Regions from separate parts of the Streptomyces sp. NPDC094034 genome, predicted to be linked through region 1. Evidence: riboswitches for the same ligand, from Rfam matches in the RefSeq annotation. Region 1 holds a riboswitch; the other holds the start of a gene.
What was found. A riboswitch is a leader RNA that binds a small molecule or an ion and turns the genes downstream of it on or off. The one in region 1 is predicted to bind glycine.

Region 1 (6,600 bases):
CCCCCTGGGCCTTCAGCTCCGGCGGCCGGGTGTCGGTGGCCTGTTCGAAGAGCGGCGGCCTGGACTCCCGCCACAACTCCCGGCCGAACAGGAACGGCGCATTGGCACCGAGTGCCACCTGCACCGATGCCATCGCCTGGGCGGCGTTCCACACATCGGCGAACCGGTCGGGCGTTACCTGGAGATGGAGTTGTACGGAGGTACAGGCGGCCTCCGGGGTGATCGACGACGAGGTGCATGTCAGTCGCTCGACCCCTTCGATGTCGAGGGTGAAATCCTCGCCCCTGGCCGCCAGCATCTGTTCGTTGAGCAGGGTGTAGCGGTGGACGTCGGAGAGATTCGCGGAGACGACGTCATGCCGGGTGAGGGTAGGGAGAATTCCGATCATCACGATCCCCGCGTCGACCTCGCTCGCTTTGCGGTGGGCATATCCGAGACCGGTGCGGAGTTCCTCGGCGAGCTGGTCGAGAACCCGTCCGTCGAGCCGGTGCGGAGCGACGTTCACTTCCATGTTGAACATTCCGAGTTCGGTCTGGAAATCACCGCTCGCGATACGCTTCAGCACCTCGGCATTCATCATCCGGGGCATCCCGTCGGACCCCGCGAGATTCAGCTCGATCTCCAGGCCCATCAGATTCTTGGGCCGGTCGAATCCCTCCTCCGCCAGGAGTCGCCCCAGCACCGCCAGGCACTGCTGTAGCTTCCTGCGGTATCTCTGCCGATCGGACAGTCCGGAACCGCCCGCTTCGACCTTCTCACCCATCGAAGTGTCCCTCCTCGATCGAGTGGGCAGCCCGCGGCACCGGGCGCTCGCGTCACGATCGATAATGCCCACACGGAGTGATCCGTAACGCCCCGCCCACGCCGCGTACCGGGTAGGGTGTGGACATCGGTCGTGCGGCACATTCCTTTGGCATGGCGTGGTGTTCTGTATCCACTGCCCGGCCGGCCGCGAAAAACGCCGACGAGTTTCGGCCGTCCGCAGTGGGCGAATCACCCCAGGCCAGACGCCTGCGTTCCACGCTTATCAGCAGAAACTACGCAGGAGATGGACTTAATAGTGCCTTGTCCGCAATATGCAGGACAGCTAGCAGAAACACGGCACGAACACGTGTCGTATAAACTCCCGTATACGAGGCAGAGAGTCGGCGTCCGGCCTTACCGCCCTGAGCCCACCTCTGACCCCGCACGCTGACAGCGACGTCCGCACCCGCCCATGCACCACCTCAAGCGTCACCCCTGTCTCCTGAGTGAGAGGCAACCCACCATGCCGCTGCATGTTCCCCCGGCCCCCGCGCCCGCCCTGCGCAGCGTTCTCGCGGCACTCGGTTCCCCTACCGCCGTGCGCGATGCCCGCACCCCCGCTCTGCAGTCCGTCCAGGGACCGCTGAGCCCCGAACTCCCGCTGCCCGTCCATGTGCTCGACCAGGTCGGCCCGGTGGCCCGGGGGACCGCCCCCACGGGACGTACGCCACGGACCAGGCTGGCCGGCTGGCGCTTCCTGATCCGCAGCGGCGACCGCGCCGTCGCGGCCGCGGACACGATGCTCACCGCGGACGGCTGGGCCTTCTCCCGCTTCTTCGAGGGCCCGTACATCACCGCGACGGAGCGGGCGGTACGGCAGGCGGAGACCCTGGGGACCGCGTATCAGCCCCGGCTGCTCTCGGTGCCCGAGCTCTACATGCTGACGCTCTGGCTGCACGGGGACACGGAGGCGGACGCCTCCACGGGCTCCCCCGCGCCGGCCGACATCCTGGTGCCTCTCGCACCGGCCCCGCCGGGCATCGCGGCCCACCGCCCGCACCGGGTCGCCGAGTTGCTGCCCATGATCGGACTGCGGCTCGCACCCGCGCCACTCCTGCGTACGCCTGCCTGACACCCGAGCGCCGGCGGCGCGTCCGCGACGCGTGTTCCTCTCGTACCCCGCGACCGCTATGGTCGCGGGGTACCTTTCTGCTCGATCGGACTAGCCCGGTTCGGCCACCCCGAACCACCCGAAAAGACGGTCAAGTTGAACTGAACCGTCCGGCTGGGTGACGCGTCCTCAAGCAGAAGGAAGCGCTGTCGCGAAATCCCTGCGGATTACCATCCCTAGGGCAACACTAGGACTGGACCAGACAGATACGGGGGGCGGCCTTGACCACATCGAGCCGCAGGACACTCACTACGACACAGCGAAAGATCTCGCCCATGTGCCAGCATCAACCAGCCTGTCCCACAGCCGACTCCGCCGACCGCGACGCCGCCCGACTGATGGCTCACCACCCTGAGCAGGGCTGGAGCCTGCTGTGCAATGGCGTTCTGCTCTTCGAGGACACCGGCGAGCTGCTGCCCGACGGGAAGATCATCGCCCCGCACCGGCCGCTGCGGACCGAACAGGTGGTGACGGCGGCCTGACGCCGCCCGGCGGCGTTCGGACGCCGCCGGAATGAATGGGGCCGGCCCGGAGACCTTCCTCCGCACCGGCCCCGACGCATGTCCAGGCCCCGACGCATGTCCGGCCCCGACGCGGGCCGGCCCTGTGAGTCCGGCCCGGCCCGCGTCACCGTACGTACCCGTCCCGTCAGTTGTCGTACGCGTCCAACGGCGGGCAGGAGCAGACCAGGTTACGGTCGCCGAAGGCACCGTCGATACGGCGCACCGGCGGCCAGTACTTGTCCGCGGCCGAGACCCCGGCAGGGAAGACCGCCTCGTCGCGGCTGTAGGCGTGCTCCCACGCACCGCCCAGCGCGGCGGCCGTGTGCGGGGCGTTGCACAGCGGGTTGTCGTCCGCGGGCCACTCACCCGACGCGACCTTCTCGATCTCCGCGCGAATCGCGATCATCGTCTCGCAGAAGCGGTCGATCTCCGTCAGGTCCTCGCTCTCGGTGGGCTCGATCATCAGCGTCCCCGCCACCGGGAACGACATCGTCGGCGCGTGGAAGCCGTAGTCGATCAGCCGCTTCGCGATGTCGTCGACACTGACGCCGGTCGCCTTGGAGAGCGGCCGCAGATCCACGATGCACTCGTGCGCCACCAGCCCGTTGGGGCCGGTGTAGAGCACCGGGTAGTGCGGCTCCAGCCGCTTGGCGATGTAGTTGGCTGCGAGCACGGCGACCTGCGTCGCCCGCTTGAGGCCCTCGCCACCCATCAGCCGTACATACGCCCAGGAGATCGGCAGAATGCCGGCCGAACCCCACGGAGCCGCCGAGATCGGTCCGACGCCCGTCTCGGGCCCGGCCGCGGGCTGGAGCGGGTGGTTGGGCAGATACGGGGCGAGGTGGGCCCGTACGCCGACCGGACCGACGCCGGGACCGCCGCCGCCGTGCGGGATGCAGAACGTCTTGTGCAGATTCAGATGCGACACATCGGAGCCGAACCTGCCCGGCTTCGCCAGCCCCACCAGCGCGTTGAGGTTCGCGCCGTCGACATACACCTGACCGCCCGCGTCGTGCACGGCCGCGCAGATGTCACCGATGTGCTCCTCGAACACCCCGTGCGTGGACGGGTAGGTGACCATCAGGACGGCCAACTCGGCGCCGTACTGAGCGATCTTGGCGTGCAGGTCCTCGACGTCGACGTCGCCGTCCTCACGGGTCTTGACGACGACGACCTTCATGCCGGCCATCACCGCGCTCGCGGCGTTCGTGCCGTGCGCGGAGGACGGGATGAGGCAGACGGTACGCCCCATGTCGCCGTTGGCCCGGTGGTACGCCCGTACCGCGAGCAGTCCCGCCAGCTCGCCCTGCGAACCGGCGTTGGGCTGGAGGGAGACGGCGTCGTAGCCGGTGACCTCGGCGAGCCGCTCCTCCAGCTCCCTGATCAGCGTCAGATAGCCCTGCGCCTGCTCGGCGGGCGCGAAGGGGTGCAGCGCGCCGAACTCGGGCCAGGTGACCGGCTCCATCTCGGTGGTCGCGTTCAGCTTCATCGTGCAGGAGCCGAGCGGGATCATGCCGCGGTCCAGCGCGTAGTCGCGGTCCGCGAGCCTGCGCAGATAGCGCAGCATCGCGGTCTCGGAGCGGTACTGGTGGAAGACGGGGTGGGTCAGATAGTCGTCGGTCCGCAGCAGCGCGCCGGGCAGCGCGTCCTCGGTGGCCGCGTCCAGCGCCTCGATGTCCCCGGTCAGGTCAAAGGCCGTCCACACGGCGGCCAGCTGCGCACGGCCGGTGGTCTCGTCACAGGCGATGGAGACATGGTCGGCGTCGACCAGCCGGAGGTTGACGCCGCCCTCACGCGCGGCGGCGACCACGGCGGCGGCCCGGCCCGGGACCCGGACGGTGAGCGTGTCGAAGTACGCGCCATGCACGATCTCGACACCGCCCGCGCGCAGCCCCTCGGCGAGCAGCGTGGCGTAGCGGTGGGTGCGGCTCGCGATGGCCCGCAGCCCCTCGGGGCCGTGGTACACCGCGTACATCCCGGCCATGACGGCGAGCAGCACCTGCGCGGTACAGATGTTGCTGGTGGCCTTCTCGCGCCGGATGTGCTGCTCGCGGGTCTGTAGCGCCAGCCGGTACGCCTTGTTCCCGTCGGCGTCCACCGACACCCCGACGAGCCGGCCCGGCAGGCTGCGCGCGAACTTCTCGCGTACGGCCATGAATCCGGCGTGCGGTCCGCCGAAGCCCATCGGGACCCCGAAGCGCTGAGTGGTGCCCACCGCGATGTCCGCGCCCAGCTCTCCCGGTGAGGTGAGCAGCGTCAGCGCGAGCAGGTCGGCGGCGACGGTGACGATCGCGCCGAGGCCGTGCGCCTGCTCGACCACGGGCCTGATGTCCCGTACGGCTCCCGAGGCGCCCGGGTACTGGAGCAGCACACCGAAGACCCCGCGCTCGGCCACCTCGGCGGGGATGCCCTCGCTCAGGTCCGCGACGACGACCTCGACACCGGTCGGCTCGGCCCGGGTCTCGATCACGGCGATGGTCTGCGGCAGGGCGTCGGCGTCCACCAGGAAGACGCCTCCCTTGACCTTGCCGACACGGCGGGCGAGCGCCATGGCCTCCGCCGCCGCGGTGCCCTCGTCCAGCAGGGAGGCGCCCGAGGTCGGCAGCCCCGTCAGCTCGGCCACCACGGTCTGGAAGTTGAGCAGCGCCTCAAGCCGGCCCTGGGAGATCTCCGGCTGGTACGGGGTGTACGCGGTGTACCAGGCCGGGTTCTCCATCACGTTGCGCAGGATCACCGATGGTGTGTACGTGCCGTAGTAGCCGAGCCCGATCATGGGCGCGAGTACCTGATTGCGGTCCGCGAGGGAGCGCAGCTCGGCCAGCACCTCGGCCTCGGTACGGGCCCCCGGAAGCCGCAGCGCCTCCGTGCTCTTGATGACGTCCGGCACCGCGGCGGCCGTCAGCTCGTCGAGCGAGCCGTAGCCGACCTGAGCCAGCATCTTGGCCTGCGCCGGCGCGTCGGGCCCGATGTGGCGCTGCTCGAAGGGGGTGCCCCGCTCCAGCTGGGAGAGCGGAATGCGGTTGACGGTCATTGCGGAGGCCTCCTGGTCGACGCGACCTGTGAGGGGCACCGAGACACGGGTGCCCGAACGGCCTCCCCCTCTGTCATCTCGACCTGAGAGCTTCACCGGCCCGCCCGGAGGCGGCCCGGCTTTCACCGTCGGTGAGAGCGGATGCCGTCCGACGCCCGCCCTGCTTTCCAGAGTGACCTCGTCCGTGCGGTACGGGTGCCTGAGAGATTCCGGGGAGGATTTGCTCCTTCGGCGCCTCCGGCCTTCTCTCCGGAGGACTCTCCCGCACGGGGTCAGTAGCCGCTTGCCAGCCTACCAGCGCGACCTTCGGCACAACTTTCGAGTGGCCGACGCCCGAGTTCTGCACTTTTGTAGTATTCACAAGCAGTTGCGACCAGTTGGAGGGACCGTGGAGACCGACATTGATCCGCGCAGTCTGATAGGCCGCAAGGCGTTCGACCGTAACGGTCATAAGCTCGGGACAGTGGACGAGGTGTATCTCGACGACGCCACCGGAATCCCGGAATGGGCCGCCGTCCGTACCGGACTCTTCAGTCGCGACGCCTTCGTCCCCCTTGCCCCCAGCACGCTCTCCCAGGACGGTCTGCGGATCCCGTTCGAGCGGGCGCTGATCCGGGACGCCCCTGATTTCGGTGTCGGCCGGCACCTCTCCCCCGATCAGGAACTCCAGCTGTACCACCACTACGGCCTGGCCCTTCCGGACCCCGAGTCACCCGAACGGCCCGCTTCGCTGTCCGATCGTGACTCCGAACGCGACTTCGGACGGCTGGCCGGCCAGGACGACTGACCGGCCACCGCCGGCACCAGGGGAAGCGGCTCCGAGAGCTCCAGATCAGGGTCGTCGGCCCAGAAGGTCCGCACCCGCCCCGGCGCGGACCCCGGCTCCTCGAACCGTACGGTCACCCTCCGCAACCCGCTGCCCTGCACCCAGCCCGCACCGAACTCGCGATGGCGTACGTCGTGTCCCGCCGGGAAACGCCGCTCGGCGGGCACATCCGGAGCCTGCGCGGGCCCACCGCCGCCGCTACCGGCCCATAGGGCTCCGGACGTCGCCGCCCCCTCCCCCACCGCCCGCTCCGCACTCGCCGGCTCACGCGCCCCCTCGTCCGCCGACGCGTGCGCCGCGGCGGCGGACTCATCGGCCGCGGCCT
Region 2 (6,600 bases), on a different contig from region 1:
CCCGGAAAATGTGGGGGGAACCGCTTCTGTCAGCGCATCGCACACTAGGCCGAGTCCACCTGCTGCAGGGAGTCTTCAGTCCTTTCGCGATCACCCGCCAGCCCTCACAGGGAATGTTTGCTCAACCGTGATGCGATCCGAGGGTTACCGTTATCCGGACGTTGTGATCTTCTCAGCGGACCATCTCGGCCACTATTCCCCCAGATCGGACATGGCGCCCAACTGCCCCCATACGACGGGTAACCGGTGCGTGCGTGCGCCGCCGCACGGCGCCGTACCCCGATGCCGTACCCCGATGCCGTACCCCGCGCGGTGCCGCTCAGTATGCGCGGGTGGCCGGCGGCGGGTAGCCGTATCCCGGAGACGGCGCGGGCGCGGCATGCGCCTCACGGTCGTAGAAGGGCCTGGTGTTGGCGCGCAGCCACATCGTGACCGGGTCGTACTCGTCGGACATCGCGACCGTCGAGACCGGCAGCCCGTCCGGAACCGCGGCGATGGACTGCCCCATCATCGTCCGTACGGAGTCGACGGAGGCCGGGCCCGTGTCGTACAGGTCGAGGCCGATCGCGAGATACGGGGCGCCGAGGGCCGGCTGCACCCAGGCACGGCGCAGGGAGCGCACGGCGGGCGTGCGGTGCGCGTTCTGGGTCAGCTGGGCGTAGAACTGCGGAAGTTCGATGGCGGGCTCGGAGAGCCTGAGCGGTCCCGCGGGCATCCGGTCGAGACCGGTGGCGATCCGGCGCAGATCGAGCCAGGGGATGCCGACACCGCCGCCGGGAGCGTGCGGATTGAGCCAGATCCCCCAGCGGTCGGGGTAGAGGGCGCGGGCGATGTCGCGCCCCGAGACCACTTCGTGGGCCCGTGTCCAGCCGCTGACCGCCAGCTCCTGGGCGGAGGTGACGCACGGGGCGTATCCCAGGCCGTCGACCTCCATGTTGCCGTACTGGGCCTCGGGCGATCCGGCGCGGCCGTGCCAGAGCAGCATCCAGACACTGTCGTCGGCGAGCGCCTGGAGCAGCGCCTCGTACGCGTCGTAACGTCCCGGCGTCACCTGGCGCAGCATGTGCTCGACCTGCCCGGCCGCCGCGGTGCCTGACGCGCTCACTCTGGGTCCCGCCCCTCTTCGATCCACCACTCGTCCAGCCCCCCGACAGTCCGCGCGTCCGCGGGCGCCCGGCGCGGTCCGCCGCGGGAAGGGCGACCCGCCGGGCACACGGTGCGGCGGCCCAGCCATCAAACCAGCTTAGGGGGGCTTCCTGACACAGACTTGACGACCGGCGCGCCCGCCAGAGGGGCGCGGGCGTGGCCGGTCTCTTTCCCTGTCCGCCCGTGGTCGCCGGCTCGTACCGAATGCCCGTTCCGCCCGCGACTATGCGTGGGCGCGCTGATAGAACGGCCGCACCTTCTCCAGCAGCCAGTCGCCGACCGGGTCCTGGGCCACGTCCAGCAGGACGAGATTGACGGGCCAGCCCACCGTGACCCGGCCCAGTGCCCGGCCGAGCGCGTCCATGGGGGCGTTACGGTCCGCGGCCTCCCAGGAGGAGAGCTGGACACCGATGTAGAGCGCGGGGGGCTCGCCCTCGACGCTGGCGAGCGCGCGGCGGGCCGAGAGCACCACGCCGGAGGTCTCGAACTCGGCTCCGGCGGCGGAGAGGAACTCGACCGGGTCCTCCTGCCAGTCCGGCTCGAAGAGCCGCACCCGGCCCCCGCTCGCCGGGCCGTCGAGCGGCGTACGCCCCACCCGGCACAGCGCGGCGACGGCCGGTGGCGGCAGCGGCATCCCGACGACACCGCCCGGGTTCACCGCGATACCGAGTTGCGGAGGCAGCCCCCGGGCGAAGTCACGGGCGGGAGCGACGGTGAAGGCCATATGGGATCCGACGCACTGGAGGAACTGCTGCTCGGAGCTGAAGACCGGGACATAGGGGATGCCGTCGATCTCCAGCGTCGGCAGATCGAGGTTGGGGCTGTCGGGACCGCCGCCCTGGGGCAGCGGCACCCAGACCTCGCTGCGTCCCAGGACCTCGACGAGCCGTCCGCCCGCCGCGTCGGCGCCGAGCGAGGCCATGAGCACCTCTTCCAGCTCGTTGCCCGGCCATGCTGTGTTCACCGTGCTCTCCTTCGCCACCCTCGCCCCCGCGGCAGCACCTTAAACCGAGGGCCGGTTCCCGCGCCGCCCCCGAACGGCTCCGTCCGTCCGGCCGGTTGGCCGGATCCCGTCCCTGGCTCGGCGCTCGCGCGCACGGGCGGGGCGGCCTCTCAGTCCGCCCGGGTGGCCGGGAACGCGATCCGCTCCAGTGCCGCCGCCGCGTCCCGGTCGAGGAGGACCGCCGAGGCGCAGCCCCCGGGGAGGCGGCCTGTCTCGGCGTCGGCGAGCAGGCGGCGGACCGCGCGGCGGTGCCGGGCGAAGGCATAGCCGGACACGCCCCGGCCGCGCTCCCGCTGGCCCTCGCGCGCCACCTCGGGCGAGACGTCCAGCAGGACGAGATGGAGCCGGCGGCCACGCCTGCGTGCCTCACGGGCCAGCCAGCGCCGTACCCAGGTCTGCGTACCGCAGTCATGGACGACGACGCTCCCGCCGGAGCCGAGCGCGTGCCACAGGCCCGCGTAGTGCGCTATCCGGACGAGCGGGCGGTAGACGGCGTAGGGCAGGGCGCCCGGCAGCCGGCGCGCCCAGCGGTCCCTGGTGTCCTGGGAGTCGATACCGGTGGCCTCGGCGGCCCGCCGGATCAAGGTCGACTTGCCGCTGCCCGGCAGCCCGGAGACGACCACCAGATCGCCTTCCGCGAAGACCAGGCTCTTCGTGCCGCGTCCTCGCGCGCCGCCCGCCGCCGCGGGACCCCGCCCCCGTAGATCGCGGACGACCCGCGCGAGGCGGGCCGCGCCGTCCCGGAGGGTGCCCTCCCGGGCCGTGCCGTCCGGGGCCGGTGCGCCGGGCCCCGCGGCCGTGCCCGTCTGTGTGGGCACCCCCGCGGTCGTCGGGTACGTGTCGGACCCCTGCGACATCATCGCCGTCCCCCTGTCAGCTCAGTCGGCCTGGCCCATGACCCTTGCCCAAGAAGTGTAAAGAAATGGTAATGCGCCACAAGCTTTTTACGGGGGTCGGCGAGTTGCGGACCGGGCGTCCCGCTCGGCGGCGATGCGTGCGATGATGTGCCCGCCAACTGCATACCGGCCGTTTGAATCCGCGCGGGAGAGTCCCGGTCACCGTGTGCGCCGGGCGCCGAAGGAGCAAGTTCCTCCCTTGAATCTCTCAGGCCCCGTACCGCGTGGATGAGGCAGATCTGAAAAGCGGGCCGCAGCTCTGCGGCTCCACCCAAGGTGCAAGTCACGACCGCTCTCTTTGATACGGGTGGCCGTGATGAACCTCTCAGGTTCCGATGACAGATGGGGAGGATCGTCCTCGCCGTCATGCCCTGGGAGTCACACCGATGAGCCATGTCCCCCCGAGCGGCACCAGCACGCCCGGCACCTCCGGCGCCCCCGCCACCACGGGCGCCCCTGGAGCCCCGCGTCTCACCGCCCTCGATGCCACGCACCGCGCGCTGGGCGCGACCATGACCGACTTCGCGGGCTGGGACATGCCGCTGCGGTACGCGAGCGAGCGGGACGAGCACCAGGCCGTCCGCACCCGCGCGGGTTTGTTCGATCTCTCCCACATGGGTGAGATCACGGTCTCGGGACCGGCGGCCGGTGACCTCCTCGACTACGCGCTGGTCGGCAATATCGGGGCCGTCGCCGTGGGCCGCGCCCGCTACACCATGATCTGCCAGGAGGACGGCGGAATCCTGGACGATCTGATCGTCTACCGTCTCGGCGACGACACCTTCATGGTCGTCGCCAACGCCTCCAACGCCCAGACCGTGCTGGACGCGCTGACCGCCCGCGCCGAGGGGTTCGACGCGGCCGTACGCGACGACCGGGACGCGTACGCGCTGCTGGCGATCCAGGGCCCCGAGTCCCCGGGCATCCTGAAGTCGCTGACCGACGCCGATCTGGACGGGCTCAAGTACTACGCGGGCCTGCCCGGCACCGTCGCCGGTGTCCCCGCGCTGATCGCGCGTACCGGCTACACCGGCGAGGACGGCTTCGAGCTGTTCGTCGAGCCCCGGTACGCCGAGGGCCTGTGGCAGGCGCTGACCGAGGCCGGCGAGAGCGTCGGTCTGGTGCCCTGCGGGCTGTCCTGCCGCGACACCCTCCGTCTTGAGGCCGGAATGCCGCTGTACGGGAACGAGCTGTCCACCGCGCTGACCCCGTTCGACGCCGGCCTCGGCCGGGTCGTGAAGTTCGAGAAGACCTCGAACGGCGGCGCCTTCGTCGGCCGCGAGGCCCTTCAGGCCGCCGCCGAGCGCGCCGCGTCCGCCCCGCCCCGCAAGCTCGTCGGCCTGATCGCCGAGGGCCGCCGGGTCCCGCGCGCCGGGTACCAGGTGGTCGCGGACGGCGCCGTCGTGGGCGAGGTCACCTCGGGCGCCCCCTCGCCGACCCTGGGCAGGCCGATCGCCATGGCGTACGTGGACGCCTCGCACGCGGCGCCCGGCACGGCGGGCGTCGGCGTCGACATCCGCGGCTCCCACGAGCCGTACGAGGTCGTGGCGCTGCCGTTCTACAAGCGCCAGAAGTGATACGGACGTCAGCACACCCCTCGGTCGTGTCCGCGACCCGGGCGCCGTCTCGGTCCGTAAGACAGCTGTTCCGCACCACACCCCCGCGTACAGGAGAATTCAGATCATGAGCAACCCCCAGCAGCTGCGCTACAGCAAGGAGCACGAGTGGCTGACGGCCGCCGAGGACGGTGTGTCGACGGTCGGCATCACGGAGTACGCGGCGAACGCCCTCGGCGATGTCGTGTACGCCCAGCTTCCTGAGGTCGGTGAGACGGTGACCGCGGGCGAGACCTGCGGGGAGCTGGAGTCCACCAAGTCCGTCAGCGATCTGTACGCCCCGGTGACCGGCGAGGTCACCGAGACGAACCAGGACGTCGTGGACGATCCCTCACTGGTGAACTCCGCCCCGTTCGAGGGCGGCTGGCTGTTCAAGGTACGTGTCACGCAGGAGCCCGACGACCTGCTCACCGCCGATGAGTACACAGAGTTTTCCGGCAACTGAGACCCCAGGGACCGTGATGTCTTCGAAGTCGATTCTGAACGCCTCGCTCCATGAGCTCGACCCCGACGTCGCCGCCGCTGTCGACGCCGAACTCCACCGCCAGCAGTCCACGCTCGAAATGATCGCCTCGGAGAACTTCGCTCCGGTCGCGGTCATGGAGGCGCAGGGCTCCGTGCTGACGAACAAGTACGCCGAGGGCTACCCCGGCCGCCGCTACTACGGCGGCTGTGAGCATGTCGATGTGATCGAGCAGATCGCCATCGACCGGGTGAAGGCGCTCTTCGGCGCCGAGCACGCGAACGTACAGCCGCACTCCGGCGCCCAGGCGAACGCGGCCGCGATGTTCGCGCTGCTCTCCCCCGGCGACACGATCATGGGTCTGAACCTCGCGCACGGCGGGCACCTGACCCACGGCATGAAGATCAACTTCTCCGGCAAGCTCTACAACGTCGTCGCGTACCACGTCGACGACAAGACCGGCCAGGTCGACATGGCCGAGGTCGAGCGGCTGGCCAAGGAGTCCCGTCCGAAGCTGATCGTGGCCGGCTGGTCGGCGTACCCCCGCCAGCTGGACTTCGCCGCCTTCCGCCGGATCGCGGACGAGGTCGGCGCGTATCTGATGGTGGACATGGCGCACTTCGCCGGGCTGGTCGCCGCGGGCCTGCACCCCAACCCGGTGCCGCACGCGCATGTCGTCACGACCACCACGCACAAGACCCTCGGCGGTCCGCGCGGCGGTGTGATCCTCTCCACCAAGGAGCTGGCGAAGAAGATCAACTCCGCGGTCTTCCCGGGCCAGCAGGGCGGCCCGCTGGAGCATGTCATCGCGGGCAAGGCGGTCTCCTTCAAGGTGGCGGCCACGGACGAGTTCAAGGAGCGCCAGCGGCGCACCCTGGACGGCGCCCGGATCCTCGCCGAGCGGCTGGTACAGCCGGACGTCACCGAGGTGGGCGTCTCCGTGCTCTCCGGCGGTACGGACGTGCACCTCGTGCTCGTCGATCTGCGCGACTCGGAGCTGGACGGCCAGCAGGCCGAGGACCGGCTCCACGAGATCGGTATCACGGTCAACCGCAACGCCGTCCCGAACGACCCGCGCCCCCCGATGGTCACCTCGGGCCTGCGGATCGGCACGCCCGCGCTGGCCACCCGCGGCTTCACCGACGAGGACTTCACCGAGGTCGCCGAGATCATCGCGGCGGCCCTGAAGCCCTCCTTCGACCGCGAGGCGCTGGCCGGCCGGGTCACCGCGCTCGCCGAGAAGCACCCGCTGTACCCGGGCCTGTAGCCATCCGTACGGCCTGAGTTACGGGGCACCGCGCACACTGGACCGTGCGGCGCGGTGCCCCGCACCACGTTCCCCGCGTGTCACCGTCATCCCCGCACCACGTTCCCCCGCGTGTCACCGTCATCTCCGCACCACCCGGCAGACAACGGCGTCTACCAACCAGCAAGGAGTTCCCCGTGGCCATCTCGGTCTTCGACCTGTTCTCGATC

Region 2: it holds a riboswitch for glycine, as region 1 does, so the genes downstream of both, gcvT (glycine cleavage system aminomethyltransferase GcvT) here and gcvP (aminomethyl-transferring glycine dehydrogenase) in region 1, are expected to answer to the same signal.

Annotation. Positions count from the first base shown of each region.
Region 1 is NZ_JBEOUD010000042.1:59,231-65,830, forward strand. Features, by position in the region: gene ABTZ59_RS29455 (glutamate-cysteine ligase family protein) at 1-763, opposite strand, end outside; gene ABTZ59_RS29460 (hypothetical protein) at 1,268-1,876, shown strand; gene ABTZ59_RS29465 (DUF5999 family protein) at 2,191-2,397, shown strand; gene gcvP (aminomethyl-transferring glycine dehydrogenase) at 2,564-5,449, opposite strand; glycine riboswitch at 5,627-5,724, opposite strand; gene ABTZ59_RS29475 (PRC-barrel domain-containing protein) at 5,838-6,236, shown strand; gene ABTZ59_RS29480 (DNA polymerase IV) at 6,131-6,600, opposite strand, start outside.
Region 2 is NZ_JBEOUD010000032.1:29,233-35,832, reverse strand. Features, by position in the region: gene ABTZ59_RS25620 (enhanced serine sensitivity protein SseB C-terminal domain-containing protein) at 320-1,105, opposite strand; gene ABTZ59_RS25615 (enhanced serine sensitivity protein SseB) at 1,370-2,110, opposite strand; gene ABTZ59_RS25610 (AAA family ATPase) at 2,260-3,009, opposite strand; glycine riboswitch at 3,181-3,278, shown strand; gene gcvT (glycine cleavage system aminomethyltransferase GcvT) at 3,432-4,622, shown strand; gene gcvH (glycine cleavage system protein GcvH) at 4,729-5,106, shown strand; gene glyA (serine hydroxymethyltransferase) at 5,123-6,391, shown strand; gene ABTZ59_RS25590 (L-serine ammonia-lyase) at 6,568-6,600, shown strand, end outside.